One region of the Microbacterium pratiae genome, then DNA from elsewhere that is predicted to be linked to it. Evidence: predicted binding sites of a transcription regulator. Region 1 holds the regulator's gene; the other holds the start of a gene.
What was found. The regulator LexA, encoded in region 1, represses DNA repair genes until DNA is damaged. The targets are predictions, from matches to a motif close to TCGAACANNTGTTCGA.
Positions count from the first base shown of each region.

Region 2: a site for LexA is predicted at 6,203-6,218, ahead of AA0Y20_RS03990 (Rv2578c family radical SAM protein). Genes of this name have one in related genera too.

Region 1 is NZ_CP154843.1:1,732,850-1,744,827, forward strand. Features, by position in the region: gene AA0Y20_RS08080 (choice-of-anchor G family protein) at 1-211, shown strand, start outside; gene miaB (tRNA (N6-isopentenyl adenosine(37)-C2)-methylthiotransferase MiaB) at 285-1,835, shown strand; gene miaA (tRNA (adenosine(37)-N6)-dimethylallyltransferase MiaA) at 1,832-2,863, shown strand; gene AA0Y20_RS08095 (GNAT family acetyltransferase) at 2,826-3,284, shown strand; gene dapF (diaminopimelate epimerase) at 3,294-4,163, shown strand; gene AA0Y20_RS08105 (class I SAM-dependent methyltransferase) at 4,188-4,829, opposite strand; gene hflX (GTPase HflX) at 4,915-6,432, shown strand; gene AA0Y20_RS08115 (prolyl oligopeptidase family serine peptidase) at 6,581-8,497, opposite strand; gene lexA (transcriptional repressor LexA) at 8,567-9,232, opposite strand; gene AA0Y20_RS08125 (LysM peptidoglycan-binding domain-containing protein) at 9,489-9,845, shown strand; gene AA0Y20_RS08130 (histidinol-phosphate transaminase) at 9,917-11,002, shown strand; gene hisB (imidazoleglycerol-phosphate dehydratase HisB) at 10,999-11,604, shown strand; gene hisH (imidazole glycerol phosphate synthase subunit HisH) at 11,601-11,978, shown strand, end outside.
Region 2 is NZ_CP154843.1:837,801-849,778, forward strand. Features, by position in the region: gene AA0Y20_RS03980 (efflux RND transporter permease subunit) at 1-2,009, shown strand, start outside; gene AA0Y20_RS03985 (DEAD/DEAH box helicase) at 2,531-4,867, shown strand; gene AA0Y20_RS03990 (Rv2578c family radical SAM protein) at 5,133-6,194, opposite strand; gene AA0Y20_RS03995 (NUDIX hydrolase) at 6,492-7,016, shown strand; gene AA0Y20_RS04000 (M15 family metallopeptidase) at 7,081-8,352, shown strand; gene AA0Y20_RS04005 (ECF transporter S component) at 8,463-9,032, opposite strand; gene AA0Y20_RS04010 (siderophore-interacting protein) at 9,029-9,940, opposite strand; gene AA0Y20_RS04015 (energy-coupling factor transporter transmembrane component T) at 10,050-10,868, opposite strand; gene AA0Y20_RS04020 (ABC transporter ATP-binding protein) at 10,865-11,978, opposite strand, start outside.

The DNA.
Region 1 (11,978 bases):
CGCCGCTCTGCCGTCGGTCGTGTCGCTGATGGTCAACGTCCAGCCCGACCAGCCCAACGCTCCGGCCGACGCGACCTTCACGGCCGCGTCGGGTGACTCCACCGCCGAGTACATCGTCGCCGCACTGCGACTCGGCCTCGCGGACGGTCTGGGCGGTGTGGCTACCGCGACGTTCGCCACGGCGACGGCAGGCCCGGTCACTGCACCCTGACGGCGCGGATGATCGCTCGTGGGGCCGACCGACGGGGTCGGCCCCACGAGCGCGATCGTAGAATGAGGGAATCATGTCGACTCCCTCGAGCGCACCCACTCTCATCGCGCCGTCGCTCGCGGCGCGCACCGCCGACGGCCGCGCGCGCACGTACGAGGTGCGCACCTTCGGCTGCCAGATGAACGTCCACGATTCCGAGCGTCTCTCGGGCTCGCTCGAGAGCGCGGGGTACCTTCCCGCCGACCCCGGTACCGAGGCCGATGTCATCGTCATCAACACCTGCGCCGTGCGCGACAACGCGGCCGGCAAGCTCTACGGGACGCTGGGACACCTGAAGTCGGTCAAGGACAAGCGCGAGGGGATGCAGATCGCGGTCGGCGGCTGCCTCGCGCAGATGGACCAGACCGCCGTTCAGCAGAAGGCGCCGTGGGTCGACGTGGTCTTCGGCACCCACAACATGGGCGCCCTGCCCGGCCTGCTCGAGCGCGCTCGCCACAACGGAGAGGCCGAGCTCGAGATCCTCGAGTCGCTCGAGACATTCCCCTCGACTCTGCCGACGAAGCGCGACTCGGTCTACAGCGGTTGGGTGTCGATCTCGGTCGGCTGCAACAACACGTGCACGTTCTGCATCGTGCCCCACCTGCGCGGCAAAGAGAAGGACCGTCGTCCCGGCGACATCCTGAACGAGATCCGACTGCTCGTCGACGACGGGGCGATCGAGGTCACGCTGCTCGGACAGAACGTCAACAGCTACGGCGTCGAGTTCGGAGACCGGCAGGCGTTCGGCAAGCTCCTGCGCGCCGCGGGGGACATCCCCGGGCTCGAGCGCATCCGGTTCACGAGTCCGCACCCGGCGGCCTTCACCGACGACGTCATCGACGCGATGGCCGAGACGCCCGCCGTCATGCCGCAGCTGCACATGCCCCTGCAGTCGGGCTCCGACAGCATCCTCAAGGCGATGCGCCGGTCGTACCGCAGCTCGAAGTTCCTCGGCATCCTCGACCGCGTCCGCGAGCGCATCCCGCACGCCGCCATCTCGACCGACATCATCGTCGGGTTCCCGGGTGAGACCGACGCCGACTTCGAAGACACGCTGCGGGTGGTCGAGCAGGCGCGGTTCGCGAGCGCGTTCACCTTCCAGTACTCGATCCGCGAGGGCACGCCTGCAGCGACGATGCCCGACCAGGTGCCGAAGGCGGTCGTGCAGGAACGGTACGAGCGCCTCGTCGCCCTGCAGGACCGGATCGCCCTGGAGGAGAACCAGAAGCAGGTCGGCCGCGAGGTCCGGGTGCTGGTGTCGTCGGCGGAGGGCAAGAAGGCCGCCGAGACGCACCGCCTCACCGGACGCGCGGAGGACAACCGCCTCGTGCACTTCGAACTGCCCGACGGCTCCGAGACGCCCCGCCCGGGAGACGTCGTCACCGTGACGGTCACGCACGCCGCCCCGTTCCACCTGCTCGCCGACAGCACCGACGGGTCGCCGCTGCGCATCCGGCGCACTCGAGCCGGCGACGCATGGGACCGGTCGCTCGCCGAGTCGTGCGGTGTGCCGTCCCCGGCATCGACAGACGCCGGCCCGCGCTCGGTGTCGCTCGGTCTGCCGTCCCTGCGCGTCGGCGTGTGACCGCGGCGCCGGCTCCGGGCTCCGCTCCGGCTGAGACGGTGCCGTACCTGTGGGCTGTCCTCGGGGCGACGGGCACCGGCAAGACCGGTCTGTCGCTCGACCTCGCCGAAGCGCTCGACGACCGCGGACGGCCGGCCGAGATCGTCAACGTCGACGCGATGCAGCTCTACCGCGGTATGGACATCGGCACCGCGAAGATCCCCGAGAGCGAGCGTCGCGGCATCCCGCACCATCTGTTCGACGCGCTCGCCGTCTCGGAGGAGGCCGCCGTCGCCTGGTATCAGGACGTCGCCCGCCGGACCATCGAAGAGATCCACGGCCGAGGTGCCGATGCGATCCTCGTCGGCGGTTCCGGGCTGTACGCGTCGAGCGTCCTGTTCGACTTCCGCTTCCCACCCCGCGACGAACAGCTGCGCGCGAGCCTCGAGGAAGAACTCGAACGAGACGGCACAGGGCACCTGTTCGCGCGCCTGCGCGCGGCCGACCCGGAGGCGGCCGATCGCATCGATCCGCGGAACGGCCGGCGCATCGTGCGGGCACTCGAGGTGCTCGCCCAGGGCGGGCAGACGCACGGCGGCGCGTTGCCCGAGGCGCCCGCGCTCTGGTCGTCCGGGACACGGATCATCGGTACCGCCGTGCCGCGCGATGAGCTCGTGCCGCGGCTCGACGTGCGCGTCGAACGCATGTGGGCCGACGGGCTGCTCGACGAGGTCGAGGCGTTGCGACGACAGGGGCTCGAGCACGGCCCCACCGCGAGCCGTGCGATCGGTTACGCCCAGGCGCTCGCCCAGCTGCGCGGCGACATGAGCGAGAGCGAAGCCATCGCCGAGACGCAGGCTCTCACGCGGCGCTATGCGCGCCGCCAGGTGTCGTGGTTCAAGCGGTACGAGGATGTGGAGTGGGTCGACCCGCGCGAGATCGACGCGGGATCGATCGTCGATGCGGCATCCGTCGCGGGGGCACGGCCCGCGGTGTCGGAGGAGGGGAATCATGACGATCACGGTGCGTGCGTTCGCGGCATCCGATGAGGATGTCGTCGTCGAGCTCTGGCACGAGGTCGGCTTGACCCGCCCCTGGAACGATCCGCGTGCCGACATCAGGCGGAAGCTCACGGTTCAGCCCGAGTTGTTCCTCGTCGCCGTCGATCAGCCTGTCGACGGGACGGCGGAGGCTGTCGTCGGCTCCGTGATGGCCGGTTATGACGGACACCGCGGCTGGCTCTACTACCTCGCGTCGGCGCCCTCGCACCGTGGCCTGGGCGTCGGACGCGCGCTCGTCGCGGAGGCCGAGCGCCGGCTCGAAGCCATGGGATGCCCGAAGGTGCAGCTCATGGTGCGGGCCGAGAACGAGGCCGTGCGCGGCTTCTACGACGAACTCGGCTACGAGCCGTTCACCGTGTGGTCGACCGGCAAACGCCTCGTCGTCGATGGTCCGGGCGGCCCCGCCTAAGCTGGGCTCATGGCGACTCTCGCGTTCACCAAGGGGCATGGCACCGGCAACGACTTCGTGATCCTGGCCGACCCGGACGGCGAGCTCGAGCTCAGCGACGCGCAGGTCGCTGCGCTCTGCGACCGCCACGTCGGCATCGGCGCGGACGGTCTGCTGCGGGTCGTCCGATCGGCCGCGATCGCCGAGGGGGCGGATGCCGCCGCCTCCGGCGCCGAGTGGTTCATGGACTACCGCAACGCCGACGGCTCGAAGGCGGAGATGTGCGGCAATGGGACCCGTGTCTTCGCGCGCTACCTGGCCGACGCGGGCCTCGCGACGATCGATTCCGGGCTCCGCATCGGAACGCGCGCCGGCGTCAAGACGATCACCCGTGCCGACAACGGCTTCGAAGTCGATCTCGGGCTCTGGCGCGCCGAGGACGGCGACGTTCTGGTCCGCGCCCGCGGGCTCGGTGTCGCGCGGCCCGGGCAGTCGATCGACGTCGGCAATCCCCACGTCGTCGTCGCGCTCGCGGGCGAGGACGAGCTCGATGCGCTCGACCTGACGACGCAGCCGGCCCTCGAGCCGCGCCCCGCCGCCGGGGCCAACGTCGAGTTCGTCGTCCCCGCCGAGCCGCTCGTGCAGAACGGGATCGGCGCCATCCGGATGCGTGTCCACGAGCGCGGGGTGGGGGAGACCCTCTCGTGCGGCACGGGGGTCGCGGCATCCGCACTCGCCGTCCGCCACTGGGCGGGCGCGGCGGCGCCGGACCGGTGGACGGTCGACGTCCCGGGCGGCACGCTGGGCGTGCGCGTCGTGCGTCAGGCCGACGGCGAGCACGTGCTGCTCTCCGGGCCCGCCACGCTGGTGTTCTCGGGGCAGGTCACCCTCGCCGATTGATGCGTCGCGGCTCACGCCGGCGAGTCAGGGCAGCTCGATCGCCCCGGTCGGCGGCGTGCCGTGGCGGCGTACACGCAGCACGCGGAAGCCGCGACCGGTCGCGGCCCGAGAGACGCTGTACCCGTCGTCGAAGGTCGAGGCCAGCCAGCGCTGCAACGAGTCGGACCCGAGGTTGCGCTGCACGACGAGCCAGGCGTCGCTGCGCTCGGCGAGACGGGGGATCCACCGCTGCAGCATCCCGTGCAGCTCGTTCTTGCCGACGCGGATCGGCGGGTTCGACCGGATGGTCCGGAACACGACGTCGTCGGGAACATCGTCGGGCAGAACAGCGTTGACGTTATCGAGTCCCAGATCCGCGGCGTTGCGTCGCACCAGGTCGAGGGCCCGTTCGTTGACATCGACGGCCCACACCGTGGCGTGAGGCGACTCCAGAGCCAGCGACAGCGAGATCGGCCCCCAGCCGCAGCCGAGGTCGAGGAAATCCCCACCGGGCGGTGCCGGCGGGGTGTTGGCTAGAAGTACCCCTGTGCCCGAATCCACGTGGTCAGGGCTGAACACCCCGCCCGCGGTCGTGACCTCGACGGCATGGCCCGCGAGGGTCACGCGGATGCGACGGAGGTTCTGTTCGCTGGACGGGGACGCGCTGAAGTAGTGATCGCTCCCCATGCATCCGAGCGTATCGGAGCCGGACGTACCGGCGGGAGACTAGAATTCACGGATGCCCGGGCACGGGCATCCCGGGAAGAGAGTTATGACGCAAATCACCACCCCCGACGGCGACGGCGACATCGCGGTGGACCCGGTCGATCGCGTGCTCGCGAGCGCGGAGACGCGCTCGTCGATCCGCGTCTTCGGTGGCGCGCAGGCGCTGCAGGACGAGGCGACCGTCGCGTACGGAGACACCGACGGCGACCAGTGGGACCGCGAGGAGCGCGCTGCGCTGCGCCGCGTCCCGGGCCTGTCCACCGAGCTCGAAGACGTCACCGAGGTCGAGTACCGGCAGCTGCGACTCGAGAACGTCGTGCTCGTCGGCGTGTACCCCCAGGGATCGCAAGAGGATGCCGAGAACTCGTTGCGCGAGCTCGCGGCGCTGGCCGAGACTGCCGGCGCGGTGGTTCTCGACGGCGTGCTGCAGCGCCGACCGCATCCCGACCCCGCCACCTACATCGGACGCGGCAAGGCCGCCGAGCTGCGTGACCTCGTCGCCGCGGTCGGCGCCGACACCGTGATCGCCGACACCGAGCTCGCACCGAGCCAGCGGCGCGCCCTCGAGGATGTTGCGAAGGTCAAGGTCATCGACCGCACGACCGTCATCCTCGACATCTTCAGCCAGCACGCGAAGAGCCGCGAGGGCAAGGCCCAGGTCGAGCTCGCGCAGCTGGAGTACCTGCTCCCGCGTCTGCGCGGCTGGGGTGAGTCCATGAGCCGTCAGGCCGGTGGCCAGGTCGGTGCCGGCGGCGCGGGCATGGGCTCGCGCGGGCCCGGTGAGACGAAGATCGAGCTCGACCGTCGCCGCATCCGGACCCGCATGGCTCAGCTACGCAAGCAGATCCGCGAGTTCGCGCCGTCGCGTGAGGCGAAGCGTGCCGAGCGTCGTCGCAACACGATCCCCTCCGTCGCGATCGCGGGGTACACCAACGCCGGCAAGTCCAGCCTGCTGAATCGTCTGACGAGCGCGGGCGTGCTCGTCGAGAACGCGCTGTTCGCGACGCTGGACGCCACGGTGCGCCGGGCCGAGGCCGCCGACGGTCGCGTCTTCACGCTCACCGACACCGTCGGCTTCGTGCGGAATCTGCCGCATCAGCTCGTCGAGGCCTTCCGGTCGACGCTCGAAGAGGTGTCGGGTGCGGACGTCATCGTGCACGTCGTGGACGGATCGCACCCCGATCCTGCCGCGCAGCTCGCGACGGTCCGCGACGTGATGGGCGACGTGGGCGCCCGCGCGACGCGCGAGCTCGTCGTGTTCAACAAGGCCGACCTCGTCGACGACGATGCGCGGCTGCTGCTGCGCGGACTTGAGCCGACGGCGCACTTCGTGTCGTCACGGACCGGCGAGGGCGTCGAGGAGCTTCGCGCCGCGATCGAGGACGCACTGCCGCTGCCCGCGGTCGAGGTGCGCGCCCTGGTGCCGTACGACCGGGGCGACCTGATCTCGGCCGTGCACGAGAGCGGCCACATCGTCGCGACCTCGCACGAGGAGGACGGCACGGCCGTGCACGCGCACGTCTCCGAGCGCCTCGCGGCCGAGCTCGCGCCGTACGCCGTCTGACCTCCGCCCGCACGCCGTCCGACCGCCCGCCCGTCTGCGATACACCCGCAGGACCTGCGGTGCGGGAGTCGTGTCGGCTGATGGCAGGCGCCTCACCAGCACCACCGACCCGACGGATGTATCGACGCCGTCGGGTCGGTAGCCGGTTTCAGCCGAGCTCGAGCGGCGCGACGCCGGGAGTGTCGAAGCCGAAGACCTGACCGAGGAAGGCCAGTTCGCTCTCGAGGGCGTGGACGATGGTCTCGGTGCGTCGGAATCCGTGTCCCTCGCCCGCGTACAGGACGTAGGCGTGAGGCACGCCCTGCGCGACGAGAGCATCGCGGATGGCCTCCGCCTGCGCCGGGGGCACGACGGCGTCCTCGTCGCCCTGCAACAGCAGCAGCGGCACCCGGAACCTCTCGGCGCGGCTCAGCGGCGACCGCTCGATGTAGACGTCCTCCGCTTCGGGGAGCGGGCCGATCAGCCCATCGAGGTAGCGCGCCTCGAAGTCATGCGTCTCGGCCGCCAGGGCGCGCGCGTCGCCCACGCCGTACCGTGAGACGCCGGCGCCGAACACATCCGTTCCGACGAGCGCGGCGAGGACCGTCCAGCCGCCCGCGGAGCCGCCTTCGATCGCGAGACGTGACGGGTCGGCGAGTCCGTCGCCAGCGAGCCCCCGTGCCGCTGCGGCGACGTCGTCGACGTCGACGACGCCCCACTGCCCCTTCAAGCGTTCACGGTAGGAGCGGCCGTATCCGGTGGAACCGCCGTAGTTGACGTCGAGCACGCCGATCCCGCGGCTCGTGAAGTAGGCGACCTTGCTGTCCGCGGTGCCACCCACGTGCGAGGTCGGGCCGCCGTGGACCCAGACGACGTACGGCGGCAGTTCGTCGGCCGCGGCGGTGACGTCGGGGTTGGTCGGCGGGTATGCGAAGGCGTGCACGGGGCCGTGGGGTCCCTCGGTCGTCAGCTGTCGGGCGTGGGGGATCCATGCCTCGTCGACCTCGGGAGCGCCGCCCCGCACCGCGGTGACCTCGCCGTCGTCGAGGTCGACGAGCCACAGGCCCGTCGCACCGGGCATGGTGCCGCTGACGAGGGCCCCGCCGCCCCGGACATCCTCGATCTGAAGCCGAGCGGTCGCCGGGAACGGGAGGGGCACCGCGCCCCCATCCCGGTCGACGATGACGAGCTGATCCGACCCATGGGTGCGGACGGCGACGACGCGTCCGTCGTCGAGTGGGGCGTACCAGCGGCTTCCGAGCACCCACAGCCCGCCGCCCGTGTCGGCATCGGCGGGTGAGACGGCCGTGGGTGCGGACTCGGCCCGGGGATCCACGCGGTAGAGGTTCCAGCGCCCTGTCGGCTCATCGATGAGCAGGAGGTCGCCGTCCGCGGTCCACTCCGGTTGCAGGGCCGCTGTGCTCCCGCCGGCGACCTCACTCACGCGGTCGGGTGTGGCGAGATCGACGACGCGGATGCGGGTGCGGTCCCACGGCATGTCGGGGTGATCCCAGGCCACCCACGCGAGGCGTGCGCCGTCGGGCGATAGCGCGGGCTGGGCGACGAAGTCGCTGCCGCCGGCGAGCTCGGTCACATCCGACGTTGCGGCCCCCGCGGCGTCGCCTGCCCCGTCGATGCGCACGACGTGCCGCTCGGGTGTCGCGCCGGGTCGCTCGCGCTCGCGGATCGCGAGCAGCGTGCCGCTCTGCCAACGGAGGCCGCCGAAGTGGGTGCCCTCCTCGTCGGGAGTGAGCGCCTCGGGCTCGCCGCCCGGGCTAAGACGCCGGACGCGCTGGTCGGATTTGTCGACGAAGAACAGCACGCCCTCATCGGAGACCGTCCAGGCGCCGCCACCGTACTCGTGGACGCGGGACCGCGCGTTCCAGGGTGCCGGCAGCACGACCTCCACCGTGCCGTCCGAGCGGCGTCGCTTGACGGCGACGCGGCCCGCCTCGTCCGGCAGAGACTCACCCCACCAGACCTCGTCGCCGGCGAAGCTCGCTCCGTCGAGGCGCAGCGACGATGCGCTCGCCCACGCGGCGGTCAGGGGAGAGGGCCAGGAACCGTAGGGGAGTTGCTGCGACATACCGCCACGCTACGCGAGGCGCGGCATCCCACGACGAGACGACGGGAGAGGATGCCGCGCCGGTGCGCGTCAGACGGTGCGGAGGACGGCCACGACCTTGCCCAGGACCGTGGCGTCATCGCCGAGGATCGGCTCGAAGGCGGAGTTGCGGGGGAGGAGCCAGGTGTGGCCGTCGCGCTGACGGAGCGTCTTCACGGTCGCTTCGCCGTCGAGCATGGCCGCCACGATCTCGCCGTTGTCGGCGGTGGCCTGCGTGCGCACGACCACCCAGTCGCCGTCGCAGATGGCGGCGTCGATCATCGAGTCGCCGACGACCTTGAGCATGAAGAGCTCGCCTTTGCCGACGAGCTGACGCGGGAGCGGGAAGATCTCCTCGACCTGCTGGTCGGCGGTGATCGGGACGCCGGCGGCGATCCGGCCCACGAGCGGCACGAGGGCGGCGTCGCCGACGGAGGGCGCGGCGTCGGCAGGGTTCTCGCCCGACGTCCCCGGGAGATCGATCAGGACCTCCATCGCGCGGGTCTTGCCGGGATCGCGGCGGAGGTACCCGCTCAGCTCGAGCTGGTTCAGCTGGTGCGTGACGCTGGACAGCGATTTGAGCCCCACGGCGTCGCCGATCTCGCGCATGCTCGGCGGGTAGCCGTTTCGGGCGATCGCGTGCTGGATCACCTCGAGGATCGCGAGCTGCTTGTCGCTCAGATTCTTGCGTCGTCGCGTCTGCGGTTTCTCGCTCATACCGCCGGTCTCCTGTCGTCGCGCCCCGTCCCCGACCCGATGTCGGAGGTTCGTGGTGGGCTCTCGCTGTCGAAAAGGTAGCCCGATACGACGGCGACATCACGGAACGCTCCGCGTGTCTCTTCGATCGGTCTCCGATTTCGGTGGGTGGTTGACACCACACAATATCGAAGATACGTTCGGAACCGAAGTTCGCACCCGTCTCTCCCGGCCGAGAGGCGGGGGCGAATCTTCCTACCGCTCCCGAGGAGATGTCATGACTACGATCGATGCCCGCTTCGCACCGGCCCCCCGTACCCGCCTGCGTCTGACGCGCCGCGGACGCCGCGTCGTCGCCACGATCGCCGCTCTTCCGGCGGTCGTCGCGGTCACCGCGGCCGTGCTCTCCGGCGGAGGTGCACTCGCCTCCAACGAGGCCGGCGCTCCGGCGGGGTCGTTCACGACCGTGACCGTCATGTCCGGCGAGTCCCTGTGGTCCATCGCAGAAGAGGTGGCCCCGGCGGCCGACCCGCGCGACGTCGTCGACGCGATCATTCGTCTCAACGCGCTCGGCTCCGGTCAGCTCGAGGCCGGCCAGACTCTCGCCATCCCCGCCGAGTACGCCGCCAGCTGACGTCGGCGTCCGTCGCGCCGTTCCGAGCGCTGCGGCCATGACAACCTCCCGCGCGGCCTAGCATGGGTGGGATGAGCCCGAGTCTGGATGATCTGCCCCTCAGAGACGATCTGAGAGGCCTCACCCCGTACGGTGCCCCGCAGGCGCCGCTCCCGGTCGCGCTGAACGTCAACGAGAACACGCACCCCGTTCCCGAAGAGGTAGCGGACGACATCCTGGATGCCGTGGCTCGTGCCCTGCGCGACGTCAACCGGTATCCGGATCGCGAGTTCACACACCTGCGCGAGTCCTTCGCCGAGTACCTCGGCCACGGCCTGACGTCCGACCGCATCTGGGCGGCGAACGGGTCGAACGAGGTCCTCCAGCACCTGCTCCAAGCCTTCGGCGGACCCGGCCGGACGGCGATGGGCTTCGGCCCCACGTATTCCATGTACCCGCTGCTGACCCGCGCGACAGGCGCGCAGTACGTCGCCGGTACGCGCGGCCCCGACTTCACGCTCGATCCGGCCTCCGCCGCAGCCCAGGTCGCCGAGCTGCGCCCGGACGTCGTCTTCCTCTGCGCCCCGAACAACCCCACCGGCACACCTCTCGGCCTCGATGTCGTCGCGGCGGTCTACGACGCGACCGACGGCATCGTGATCGTGGATGAGGCCTACCAGGAGTTCGCCCCGCGAGAGAGCTCCTCCGCCCTGACGCTGCTCGGTGAGCGCGAGCGGCTCGTGGTCTCGCGCACGATGAGCAAGGCGTTCGCCTTCGCCGGCGCGCGTGTCGGCTACCTCGCGGCGGACCCGACGCTGATCGACGCTTTGCGTCTCGTGCGTCTCCCGTACCACCTGAGTGCCCTGACCCAGGCGGCGGCGACCGCTGCCCTGTCCCACTCGACGACGATGCTGCGCATGGTGGACGAGATCGTGGCGCAGCGCGACCGGATGTCGGCGACGCTCGACGCCCTCGGCTATCACTCCTACGAGAGCTGGACGAACTTCGTGCTGTTCGACGGCATCGACGATCCGGCGGCCACCTGGCAGGCGCTCTACGACCGCGGCATCCTGGTCCGCGACGTCGGCATCCCGCACAGCCTGCGCGTCAGCGCCGGTACGGAAGACGAGACGACCGCGTTCCTCGAGGCACTCGCCTCGATAGACTCGGGGGCATGACCAGCCCCCGAACGGCCAGCATCCGTCGCGCCACGAGCGAGTCGAGCGTCGAGCTCGAGCTCGACCTCGACGGCACCGGGATCAGCACGATCGAGACGACCGTGCCGTTCTTCGACCACCTGCTGACGGCGTTCGCGAAGCACTCGCTCACCGACCTGACCGTTCGCGCCACCGGCGACACCCACATCGACGCGCACCACACGGTCGAGGACGTCGCGATCGTGCTCGGGCAGGCGCTGCGGTCCGCGCTGGGCGACAAGTCCGGCATCTCCCGATACGGCGACGCCCTCGTCCCCCTCGACGAAGCGCTCGCTCAAGCCGTCGTCGACATCTCGGGGCGTCCGTACCTGGTTCACACGGGCGAGCCCGAGGGCTACGAGTACCACCTCATCGGCGGACACTTCACGGGGGCGCTCGTGCGGCACACCTTCGAGGCCATCGCCTTCAACGCGGGCCTCACGATGCACGTCACGGTGCTGGGCGGTCGCGATCCGCACCACATCGCCGAGGCGGAGTACAAGGCTTTCGCGCGCGCATTCCGTCAGGCGAAAGCCCTCGACCCGCTCGTGCACGGCATCCCCAGCACGAAGGGCGCCCTATGACCGAGGGCGACACGACCGAGAGGGCGCCGCTCGTCGCCGTCCTCAACTACGGGTCGGGCAATGTCCACTCGGCCGTCAAGGCGCTGTCCGCCGCGGGGGCCGACGCTCGTCTGACGTCGGACCGGGGCCTGATCCGCGATGCCGACGGGCTTCTCGTGCCCGGCGTCGGCGCGTTCAGCGCGGTGATGACCGCGCTGCGCGAGAGCCGCGGAGACGAGATCATCGAGCGTCGCCTGGCCGGCGGACGTCCTGTGCTCGGCATCTGCGTCGGGATGCAGATCATGTTCGGCAACGGCGTGGAGCGCGGTGAGGACACCCCGGGCCTCGGCGAGTGGCCCGGCACCGTCACCGAGCTGCAGGCGCCGGTGCTTCCG
Region 2 (11,978 bases), 900 kb from region 1:
GCAAGCCCGTCGTCACCCCCGACGGCCGGCGCATCGACCCCGAAGACCCCGAGGCCCCGCCGTCGCGACTGCAGAAGGCCTACCTGCCGATCCTGCGCTGGACCCTGCGTCACTCGGCCGTCACCCTCGTGCTCGCGGTCCTCGTGCTCGGCGGCACCCTCGCCGCCGTGCCGCTGATGAAGACGAACTTCCTCGGCGACTCCGGTCAGAACACCTTCACCATGACGCAGACGCTCGGGCCCGCAGCATCCCTCGAGGCGGAGGATGCCGCCGCGCAGCGCGTCGAAGACGCGATCACCGGACTCGACGGCATCGACGCCGTGCAGGTGTCGATCGGCTCGTCCGGATCGCAGCTGCGCGACGCCTTCTCGGGCGGCGGCGGCGGAGTCACCTACTCCATCACGACCGACAGCTCGGCAGACCAGCTCGACGTGCGCGACCGCGTGCAGCGCGCCGTCGCCGACCTTGAGGGCGTCGGCGACATCCAGATCGCCGCGGGCGGAGGCGGCTTCGGCTCGAGCGACATCGAGATCGATGTCACCGCGCCCGACCAGACCGCGCTGCGCGAAGCGACCGACGCCGTCGTGGCGTCGCTGCAGGATGCCGACGGCGTCAGCCAGGTCACGTCGAACCTCTCGGCCTCGCTGCCGTACATCGCCGTGACCGTCGACCGCGACGCGGCGGCATCCCGCGGCCTGTCGGAGGTCGCGGTGGGCGGCATCGTCTCGGGCACGATGCAGCCTCAGTCGATCGGAACCGTCGAGATCGACGACACCTCGCTCACCGTCTATCTCGCGGCGTCGCAGGCGCCCGCGTCGATCGACGAGCTGCGGCAGCTGACGATCCCCACGGCCGGCGGCCCCATCCCGCTGCAGGACGTCGCCACCGTCGAGCAGAGCGAGGGCCCGACCTCCATCACGACGCAGCGCGGTCAGCGCACCGCGACGGTCACGGTGACGCCCTCGGGTGACGACCTCAACGCGGCATCCGCGACGGTCGCCGATGCCCTCGACACGGTCGAGCTGCCGCAGGGCGCGGACGCTGAGATCGGCGGTGTTCTCACGCAGCAGCAGGACGCCTTCGCGCAGCTCGGACTCGCCGCGCTCGCCGCCATCCTCATCGTCTACATCGTGATGGTCGCGACCTTCAAGTCGCTGCGGCAGCCGCTGCTGCTGCTCATCTCGGTGCCGTTCGCCGCGACCGGCGCGATTCTGCTGCAGATCGCGACGGGCGTGCCGCTCGGCGTCGCGTCGCTCATCGGCGTGCTGATGCTCATCGGCATCGTCGTGACCAACGCGATCGTGCTCATCGACCTGGTCAACCAGTATCGCGAGAAGGGGCTGTCGGCCCACGACGCGACGATCGCCGGCGGATCGCGTCGTCTGCGGCCGATCCTCATGACCGCGCTCGCGACGATCTTCGCCCTGACGCCCATGGGCCTCGGAATCACCGGTCACGGCGGATTCATCTCGCAGCCCCTCGCGATCGTCGTCATCGGCGGACTCATCTCGTCGACGCTGCTGACCCTGCTCGTGCTGCCGACCCTCTACAACCTCGTCGAGGGTGCGCGCGAGCGCCGCGCGGCGCGGCGTCGCCGTGACGCGGGGGCTGGTGCTGGGGCTGGGACTGGTGCTGTCGGGGCTGGTGCTGCCGGGGCTGGTGCTGCCGGGGTCGCCGGGGCCGACGGGGATGAGGCGTCCGCCACGCCGATGACCCGCCGTGAACGACGTCTCGCCGAAGCGGCGACGGCCGAACCCACCCACCTCGTCGTGCCGGTCGACGGCTCGCCCGACGCGCCGACGCACCTCGTCATCCCGGTCGCGCCGGATGACGATGAGGTCGCCGGTGCCGGTGCCGGTGCCGGTGCGGGTGCTGGTGCCGGTGCGGGTGCCGGTGCGGGTGCCGGTGAGTCGGTGGATTCCGGTGAGCCGGGGACTGGGCCGTCCCGTCGACAGGCTCAGCGCATCCCCGGACCGTCTCGCGGACCCCGTCGCCGCCGTTTGGCCTGATCGCGGCACACTCGAGCCTCGGGCCTCGGGCCTCGGGCCGGGCTCGGCCTGCGCCAGAGCCGCGCCGCGCTGACCTGCTGCGGGCGCGGCGGCCAGGGTTGCGGGGCTCGAGTCGTCCCGTCGACAGGCTCAGTCCATCCCGAATCTCGCCACGGGCCAGGTAACGACTGCCTGGCATGTTCGCGGCACGCCTCGGGCTGGCGAGGGGCGCGCCTCGAGCCCGCGCTGCCCGAGCCGGTTCTCGCCGGGCCGTCTTGTCGTCAGGCTCAGCGCGGCATTCGCCGGCCGGTACCGGAGCATTGGCCGGTGCGGGCGGATTCTCAGGCGGATGCCGTATCGTGGGGCCGTCGGCTCTGGGCAGCGCGTGATCGCGACAGGTTTTGTGAGTCCATGGGGCCGATGGTGAGCGCCGATCGGCGCGCATGACCATCATGTGAATGGCCCCCGGCCGACGGATGTCCGGGTTTGCTCGCGTGCGCGCGGGCGCTGTTCTCGTGCAGAGAACCCAGAAGGACACACCCATGCCCAAGAACAAGAAGCCGGCCGGCGGCCGCGCTCAGAACTTCGAGCCCCGGTACGGCAAGAAGACCTCGTTCCAGGACGCGAAGCGTCGCCCCGGACAGTCGTCGGCGGGGACCCCCGGCAGCAAGAGCCCCGGGCACCGCGGTTATCGCGCGGAGACCGAAGACACCGGTCGCAAGAACCGCTGGTCCTCGCAGGAGCGGGCCGGTCGCGACGAAGCCCGTAGCATCCGCTCGCAGGCCCGCGATGACCGCGGCGGTCGTGACGACCGCGCGTCTCGCGAGCAGCGCGGCTACGGCAACGACCGGCGATCGGATGCCGGTGGCCGGCGTCCCTACGAGGCGCAGCCCCGCGATGACCGTCGCACATTCGGCGACGCGCGGCCCTCGTTCCGTGATGACCGTCCCCGTCGTGACGATCGTCCGGCGCGTTCGTTCGACGACCGTCCGCGTCGCGACTTCTCGGACCGTCCCAACCGTGACGACCGTCCCCGCCGTGACTTCGGCGACCGCCCGGCGCGTTCGTTCGGCGACCGTCCGCGTCGCGACTTCTCGGACCGTCCGAACCGTGACGATCGTCCGCGTCGTGATGACCGTCCGGCTCGTTCGTTCGATGACCGTCCGCGTCGTGATTTCTCGGACCGTCCGAACCGCGATGACCGTCCGCGTCGTGATGACCGTCCGGCTCGTTCGTTCGACGACCGTCCCCGTCGTGGCTTCTCGGACCGCCCCAACCGTGACGACCGGCCCCGCCGTGACTTCGGCGATCGTCCCGCTCGTTCGTTCGACGATCGCCCCCGTCGCGATTTCGGTGATCGCCCGAACCGTGACGACCGTCCGCGTCGTGACTTCGGCGACCGTCCTGCTCGTTCGTTCGACGACCGGCCCCGTCGTGACTTCTCGGACCGTCCCAACCGTGACGACCGTCCGCGTCGTGACTTCGGTGATCGTCCCGCGCGTTCGTTCGACGACCGTCCGCGTCGTGACTTCTCGGACCGTCCCAACCGCGACGACCGACCCCGCCGTGACTTCGGCGACCGCCCGAACCGGTCGGACTGGAACGCCGAGACGAAGTCGAAGGCCCACCAGGACCACGTCGACACCGTCCACGAGCGTCTGCAGGCGGAGGCCGTCGACGCGGCATCCGTCGCCCAGTCGTCGTTCGCCGACCTCGGTCTCGGCGACAACATCGTGCGTCAGCTCGAGGCGCTCGGTGCGGCATCCCCGTTCCCGATCCAGGCGGCCACCATTCCGCCGATCCTCGAGGGCAAGGACGTCCTCGCCCGCGGCCGCACCGGCTCGGGCAAGACCATCGCGTTCGGTGCGCCGCTCGTCGAGTCGATCCTGCGCAGCCAGGCAGGCAAGCGCCGTGAGTTCGGGCGTTCACCCAAGGCCCTGATCCTCGCCCCGACGCGCGAGCTCGCGCTGCAGATCGACCGCACCGTCCAGGCGATCGCGCGCAGCGTCGGCCTGTTCACGACGCAGATCTACGGCGGAGTGCCGCAGGCGCGTCAGGTCGGAGCCCTCAAGAAGGGCGTCGACATCATCATCGGCACCCCCGGTCGCATCGAGGATCTGCAGAACCAGGGCAAGCTCGACCTGTCCGAGGTGGGCATCGTCGTCCTCGACGAGGCCGACCACATGAGCGAGCTGGGCTTCCTCGAGCCGATGCAGCGCATCCTCCGCCTCGTGCAGGACGGCGCGCAGAAGCTGCTGTTCTCGGCGACGCTCGACCGTGAGGTCGCGGCTCTGGTCGACGAGTTCCTCGTCGAGCCCGCCGTCTACGAGGTCGCGGGCGAGAGCCAGGACACCTCCACGATCGACCACCGCGTGCTCGTCCTCGATCACCGCGACAAGGCCGAGATCCTCAACTCGCTCGTCGACCGCGACGGCAAGACCCTCGTCTTCGCGCGCACCCGTGCCTACACGGAGATGCTCGCCGAGCAGTTCGAGGATGCCGGGATCGCGGCGGTCGCGCTCCACGGCGACCTCAACCAGGGCAAGCGCACGCGCAACCTGCAGCGCCTGACCGACGGCAAGGTGCGAGTGTTGGTCGCGACGGATGTCGCAGCCCGCGGCATCCACGTCGACGACATCGATCTGGTCATCCAGGCCGACGCGCCCGACGAGTACAAGACCTACCTGCACCGCGCAGGCCGCACGGGCCGCGCCGGTCGTTCGGGATCGGTCGTGACCTTGATCACGCGTCAGCGTCGCCGTCGCATGACCGAGATGCTCGAGCGTGCCGAGATCGACGCGCCGTTCGACGATGTCCGCCCTGGCGACGACATCCTCGAGGAGGTCTCGGGCCGCCAACTGTCGAACGTCGACGCCTGAGCTGACGCCCCGTAGACGCCCCGCCGAGCGCTGCGACCCGACGGTCGTGGCGGTCGGCGGGGCGTTTCCGTCGGCGGGTCGCTCGCGGTTCGCGTGCCGTGCGCAGGCTGAGGGCCCTGAGAGGCTGAGCGGTGGGAGCCGCCCGCGGGTTGAGCCTGATCTCGGGACCACACCCCGGCAGCGCGGGAGAGTGTCCTGGCTCGCACTCCCGGCTCCGATCCGCAGCGCCCCGCAGCGCGAAACCCGGGCCGCTGTGCTGCTTCTGTCAGAAGAGCGTGGGAGCGGATGCCGCGGCGGCGCGGCCGCGCGAGGTCGTGACCACCGGTCCGGGACGGAATCGCCGGGTGCTCGGCTGGGCCTCTTCCTCCTCGAGCCCGCCCCGAAGGCGATGCCGTGCGAGCAGCGGACGGACTCGCGCCGCGAGCATTCGCCGGTAGCCCTGCGGCGCCTGCACCGAGGCCCCGGGGTACAGGCCTCGGTACACCGGCACGAGGTCTGGGCGTTCACGCGCGAGCCACTGCTGGAACCAGGGCTTGACGCCGGGCCGCAGGTGCATCGCGCCGTACACGACGCGGGCGGCACCGGCATCCGCGATCTGGTCGAGGGCGTCGTCGAGCACCTCGGTCGAATCGGTGAGGTGCGGCACGATCGGCATGAGGAAGACGGTGACGCGGAAGCCGGCGGCGCTGGCGGCCCGAACGGTGTCGAGGCGAGCTGCGAATGTCGGCGCGCCGGGTTCGAGCAGCTGCCGGAGAGGCTCGTCGAGTACCGCGATCGACATCGCGAGGTCGACGGGCACCGAGCGTGCCGCCTCGGCAAGCAGCGGCAGGTCACGGCGCAGCAGGGTGCCTTTCGTCAGCACCGAGAACGGTGTGCCGCTGTCGACCAGTCCCGTGATGATGCCGGGCATCAGCCGATAGCGGCCCTCCGCACGCTGGTAGGGGTCGGTGTTCGTGCCGAGAGCGACCTGCTCGCGCGCCCAGGTCGGTTTCGAGAGCTCGCGGCGAAGTACGTCGGCGACGTTCAGCTTGACGACGATCTGCGAGTCGAAGTCGGCTCCCGCGTCCATGTCGAGGTACTCGTGCGTGCCGCGGGCGAAGCAGTAGACACAGGCGTGCGTGCACCCCCGGTAGGGATTGACCGTCCAGTCGAACGGCATCGCCGACGGGCCCGGGACCCGGTTGAGAGCCGAGCGCGACATGACCTCGTGGAAGGTCACTCCTGCGAACTCGGGCGTCGTCACCGAGCGCACCAGGCCGTTGAGCGTTTCGAGGCCGGGCAGCGCAGCGGCATCCGCCACGCCCATCTGCTGCCCCTGCCATCGCATGAGAAGATTCGAACAGAGATTCGAAGCGTTGTCAAACATGAACACCCGAACACTCGTATGCTCGGGTGCCGGTGAGGCGACGATCAGGTCGCCGCGCCGGAATCGCCGAGGCCGCGAGCGGATGGGGGAGTGTGAAGTGACATCGACGTCAGGGGCGACGAGGGCGCGATACGCCGGGGTGGGTGGCGCCTGCGCGCCGGATCGAGGCCGCGCGCTGATGACGACGATGCGTCCGCGGTTCGTCCGAGAGGATGAAATCCGACGTGTCGTCAGCGCCAGCGTGAACGGTGCCGCACGATGACGATCATCGATCGCACCGCGTCGTACGCCAAACAGTTCACCGTCAGTGGCTACGTGCTCGATCCCGCCGAGGACCGGATCCTCCTCATCCATCACAGAAAGCTCGCGAAGTGGCTTCCGCCGGGGGGTCATGTCGACGAGGACGAGACGCCCCAGGCGGCGGTCGTCAGAGAAGTGTTCGAGGAGACCGGCGTGGCAGCCGTGCTGCGCCCGCACACGGGCATCGACCTCTCTGCGGACGGTCGCACCGAAGCGCAGCTCGGCCTCCCGATCAGCATGAGCTATCAGCTCATCCCCGAGCGCCCCGGCGAACCCGCGCACATCCATATGGACATGGCCTTCGTGCTGCACACGTCGGAGCGCGGCGCCCTGATGCCCGCGGCCGGAGAGGTTCACGACGCGGGCTGGTTCTCGAGCGTCGAGATCGACGAGCTCGACGCGTTCCCCTCCGTGAAGGCGATCGCGCGCGAATTGCTCGCACCGGCTGCCGCGGCGGCGACGAAGGGTCGCGCGGAAGCGTGAGCACGGCGATCGCGCCTGACGGACTCCGAGCCCTGTTCGACGGCAGGAGCACCCCGGCTCGCGGATGAACCGCGCTGAGATCGGAGCCGCACCGAACCTGCAGGGCAGAATGGGGGTCGTGGTGCACCCGACCGACTCCGAGACGCGTCGCTCGCGACGCGAGCGGTCGACGGAGGCGCGACCCCTTCCCTCGCGGCGCGAGCTGCGTGAGCGGGCCGCCGCTTCGGGGTCTGCGACCGCCCGCCCGCGCGACGACCTCGCACCGGCGCCGACAGGTCGATCACCGCACAGCCGATCACCTGAGCCCGGATCGGCCGAGGCCGATGCCCTGCCGGCATCCGTGCGCCTGCCGGCATCCGTCTACGTCCGCCGCCGCGCTGTCGCGGCCGTTGCCGCGCTCGCCTTCGTCGGACTCGTCGTCGCCGGCACCGCCGGCATCACGTCGGCGCTCAGCGGATCGAACGACGCTCCCACCGACCCGGTCGCCGCTCTTCTCGGCGACCGCGCAGCTGTCGTGCCCAACGCGTCGTCGATTCCCGCGCCCGCGCAGTCCGGCGACGCTGCCGGGGACCACGCCGTTGACGACGCGGCGAAGGATGCCGCCGGCACGGCCGACATCTGCTCCGCGCAGGCCTTCACGCAGGCTGTGGCATCGGGATCCGATGCGGAGGTCTTCGCCGCGGCGGGCGGCGCGGAGCCTTTCCGCGCTGCCGTCGCGGCCGGTGCCGCCCCCTGCGTCGACCTGCACGAGGCGGGGCGCACCTGGGTCGTCGTCAACAAGCTGAACGCGCTCGATCCGATCGACTACTGGCCTGAGCCGCAAGCGCGGGCCGAGGGCGTGGAGCGGACGAGCGGCGGGCACATGCGGGCGGATGTGGCGCTCGCGCTCGCGCAGCTCGTGGCCGCTGCTCGAGACGAGGGCGCGGGCACGATCGGGGTCAACAGCGGATTCCGCTCGTACGACTCCCAGGTGTCGACGTACCGCAACTACGTCGGTCAGCTCGGACAGAGCAACGCCGACCTCACCAGCGCCCGCCCCGGTCACAGCGAGCATCAGACCGGCCTCGCCGTCGACGTCGTCGCCTGCGACGGCGGGTGCGGAGCAATCGAGCAGTTCGGCGGCACCGCGCAATCCGACTGGGTCACCGCGAACGCGCACCGCTTCGGTTTCATCATTCGCTATCCCGACGGACTCACCGACACCACGGGCTACGAGTATGAGCCCTGGCACCTGCGCTACATCGGCCCCGAGCTCGCCGCACTCTACGCCGAGGGTGGTTACCGCACCCTCGAAGACTTCTTCGGGATGCCTCCGGCCCCGACCTACGCCGACTGACCCGGCCCGGCGCCCGCGCCCGCGCCCGCTCGTCGACTCGCCAGGTTCTGCGGATGCCGCACCCCCCGCATCCGCATTCTCTGGCGAGTCGACGGAAGGGAGAGGGGGGGTCAGGCGGGGGTGCGGCGGCGGGCCAGGGTCGCGACGCCCGCGGCACGCAGGCGGTCGCCGATCAGGATGCCGAGCCACGTCGCTCCGACGCAGCTGGCGATGCACAGTGCGACGAACCCGATGAGCACGGGCGCGGTCATGCTCCACAGATCGAACGACTGCGCTGCGAACACGGGGTACGTCGCGCCGATGATCGCGGCCCCCGCGTAGTGCAGCCAGGTGTTCCAGCGTCGGTAGAGCGTCGCGAGGAACGGCAGCTCGGGGAAGAACGACCAGTAGAGCATCGTCGCGACCGATCCGATCGTGAAGAACGGCGCAAGCACGAGTCCCGAGATCAGCCCCACGAGCAGCCCCGCTCCCGGGCGTTGCAGCAGCCTGAGGGCGGTGACGGCGGGCAGAACCCACAGCCCGGCGACCGCCACCGTCGCGAACGGCACCGTGAGGAACAGGGTCGTCGACGCGACCCACGCAGGCGCGAGCAATGCGCTCGCCGCGACGCCGATCGCTGCGCAGGTCAGCAGATAAGCCGTCGAGACACGCGCTGCGCGCGATCGAGGTGTGGTGGTCATGCCCGGGTCTCCTGTTCCGGCTCGATTCGGCGCTCATCGACCGCGCTGTGCTCGGGTTCCGCCGAGGGCTTCGGGGTCGGCGAGCTCACGCCCTCCCGCCAGTAGCCGATAAAGCTGATCTGTTCTTTCGGGATGCCGTGGTCGGCGATGAGCATCCGCCGGGCGGTGGTCGGAAGCGACTGCTCGCCGACCACGAAAGCGTGCAGGGGCTGCGCGGATGATGCGCCCGGCGCCAACGAGCTCAGCGCCGCGAGGGCGGCTGACCCCGGCTTCGCGTCGGGCGCCCGAACGAGCCAGCGGACCTCGACGCCCGGAGGTGCCTCGATCTCGAGCACGTCGTCGCTCGACGGGGCTTCGATGAATGCGGTTCCGGATGCCGTTTCCGGAAGCGACGCGCAGATGGAGGCGACGGCCGGCGCCCCCGTCTCGTCGGCGACGAGGAGCACATGATCGACGCCCCGCTCGGGGTTGAAGCGCAGCCCCTCGTCGATGACGACGACGCTCTCTCCCGCATGGGCCTGCGACGCCCAGCGGGAGGCGGGTCCGGCGGTCGGCCCCGAGCCGTGCAGCACGAAGTCGACGTCGATCTCGGCGCCGCCCGCCGGCCCCGCCGGGCGGTACGCCCGCACCGAGTAGTTGCGCATGACCGGCCGTTCGCCCTCGGGGATGCGGAGGTACTTCAGGTAGCCGAACAGCTTGTTGGCCTTGGCCGGGATGCGGTCGAGGGCCTCATCGCCGCCGAGCGGCAGGAAGAGACGGAACCACTGGTCGTAGCCCAGCGGCACGAACCGGTCGATGTCGCCGCGGCCCAGCGTCACCCGCATCCAGTGCGGGGCGAGGCGCTCGGCGCGCAGCACCTCCAGACGCACCAGTCCGGGCGTCCTGGGCTTGACGAGGTTGCGGGTCATGCGCAGCATCCTTTCCGGGCCCGCCGCAGCCCGTCGACTCGCCGACAAATGCGGATGCCGGCGCTCCCGCATCCGCGATACGTGGCGAGTCGACGGGGTGTGGCCGGCATCATGCGGTCCAGGGGAAGAGGGCGATGAGGATCGCCGCCGAGACGAGCCAGAAACCTGCGACAAAGACGACATCACGAGGTCGGAAGGGCACGAGGTGCCGCTCGGTGCGGTCGCGGTGGGCGCCGAAGGCGCGCGAGTCCATCGCGAGGGCGACCCGCTCGGCGTGCCGGATGGCTCCGGCCAGCAGCGGGACGACATACCCGCCCCATCGGGCGACCGCCGCGAACGGGCCTCGACCGCCATGGGCGCCGCGCACGCGGTGGGCCTGCCGGATGAGCTCGAGCTCGTAGCCGAACCGCGGCACGAACCGGAACGCCGCGAGCGCCGTGTAGCCGACGCGATACGGCACCCGCAGCTGCTGGACGGTGGCGCGGACGAGATCCGGCCCGGTCGTGGTGAGGCCCGCGATGAAGGCCAGCGCGGCGATCGCTCCCAGTCGCAACCCGGTCGCCATCCCGATCTGCAACGCTCCCGCGTGCAGGCTCCAGCCGCCCAGCCGCAGGAGCACCGGTGTGTCCGCCACCCGCGCGGCGTCGACCCACAGCGACATCCCGGCCCCGACGAGCAGGATGCCGAGGGGGAGGGCGACCGCGAGCAGCGCGGCTGTGCGCAGCGTCCAGCGCGCGCCGACGATCAGCACCGCGTAAGCGAGCGCGAGGATCGCGAGAGGCGTGACGAGATCGCGCGTGAAGATGAGTGCGACCATCGCGGGGACGGGCGCCGCGAGCTTCGCCAGCGGATTGAGCCCGAACAGCAGCCGACGCGATGCCGGCGCTGCCGCGTAGGGATCGAGCGCGGTGTCGGTCGTCGCGCTCATCGCGTCTCTCGCGGGTCTCGCGGGAGGTCGCGCAGGCGCGCGATGCCCGACAGTTCCGGGAATGCCTCGAGCCCGTGCAGCGCTCGACGCAGCGGGGGCATCCGAAGGGCGGCGGAGCGCAGCAGCTCGTCGTCGCCGAGGATCTCGGCGGTCGAGCCATTCGCCACGATACGGCCGGCGCCGACGACGACGCAGCGCTCGGCGTACTCGCTCACCAGCTGCATGTCGTGGGTGACGACGATGATCGTCGTGCCGTCGCGGTTGAGGTCGCGCAGCACGTGCAGCAGCTCGTCGGCGCGGGCGCGGTCCTGGCCGAACGTCGGTTCGTCGAGGGCGAGCACGGGGGCGCCGGCGATGAGTGCCGTGCCGACCGACAGGCGGCGCTTCTGGCCGCCGGACAGCAGGAACGGATGCCGCTCGGCGTGCGCCTCGAGGCCGAATCGGCGCAGCATCCGATCGACGCGCTCTCGGATCTCGTCGTCGGGAACCCGCTGGCGGCGCAGCCCGTGGGCGAGCTCGTCGAAGACCGTGTGGGCGACGAACTGGTGCTCGGGGTTCTGGAAGACGAACCCGACGCGTGCGGCGATCGCCCGGGGGTCCGCGCGGCTCGGGTCGAGGCCGCCGATGTCGATGCGCCCGCGCGGACCCCGGACGACGCCGGCGATCGCCTGGACGAGACTCGTCTTTCCCGCCCCGTTGGCGCCGACGACGGCGACGAACTCACCGGGTGCGACCTCCAGGTCGACGTCGTCGAGCACCGTCGCCCGGCCACGCCGAAGGGTCAGGCCGCGCACCGAGACCGCCGGCGCCGGCGCCGGCGCGTGCGCGTGCGCGTGCGCCGGAGAATCGCGCGAAACTCGGACCGAATCGGAGGTCGCCTCCGACGATGCCGCGATCCTCCGATTCTCGCCACCGGATGCCGCGGCCTCGAGCCCCGCGCGCAGCTCGTCCGGCGTCAGGGGGAGCGGATCGAGCGGATAGCCCGCATCGCGCAGATGGAGGGCCGCGATGGTCGACACCGGCAGCCATACGCCGATCTCGTGCAGCTCGGCCGCCCGTTCGCGCAGCACCGCGTCGATCGGACCGTCGGCGATCGTGCGACCGCCATGG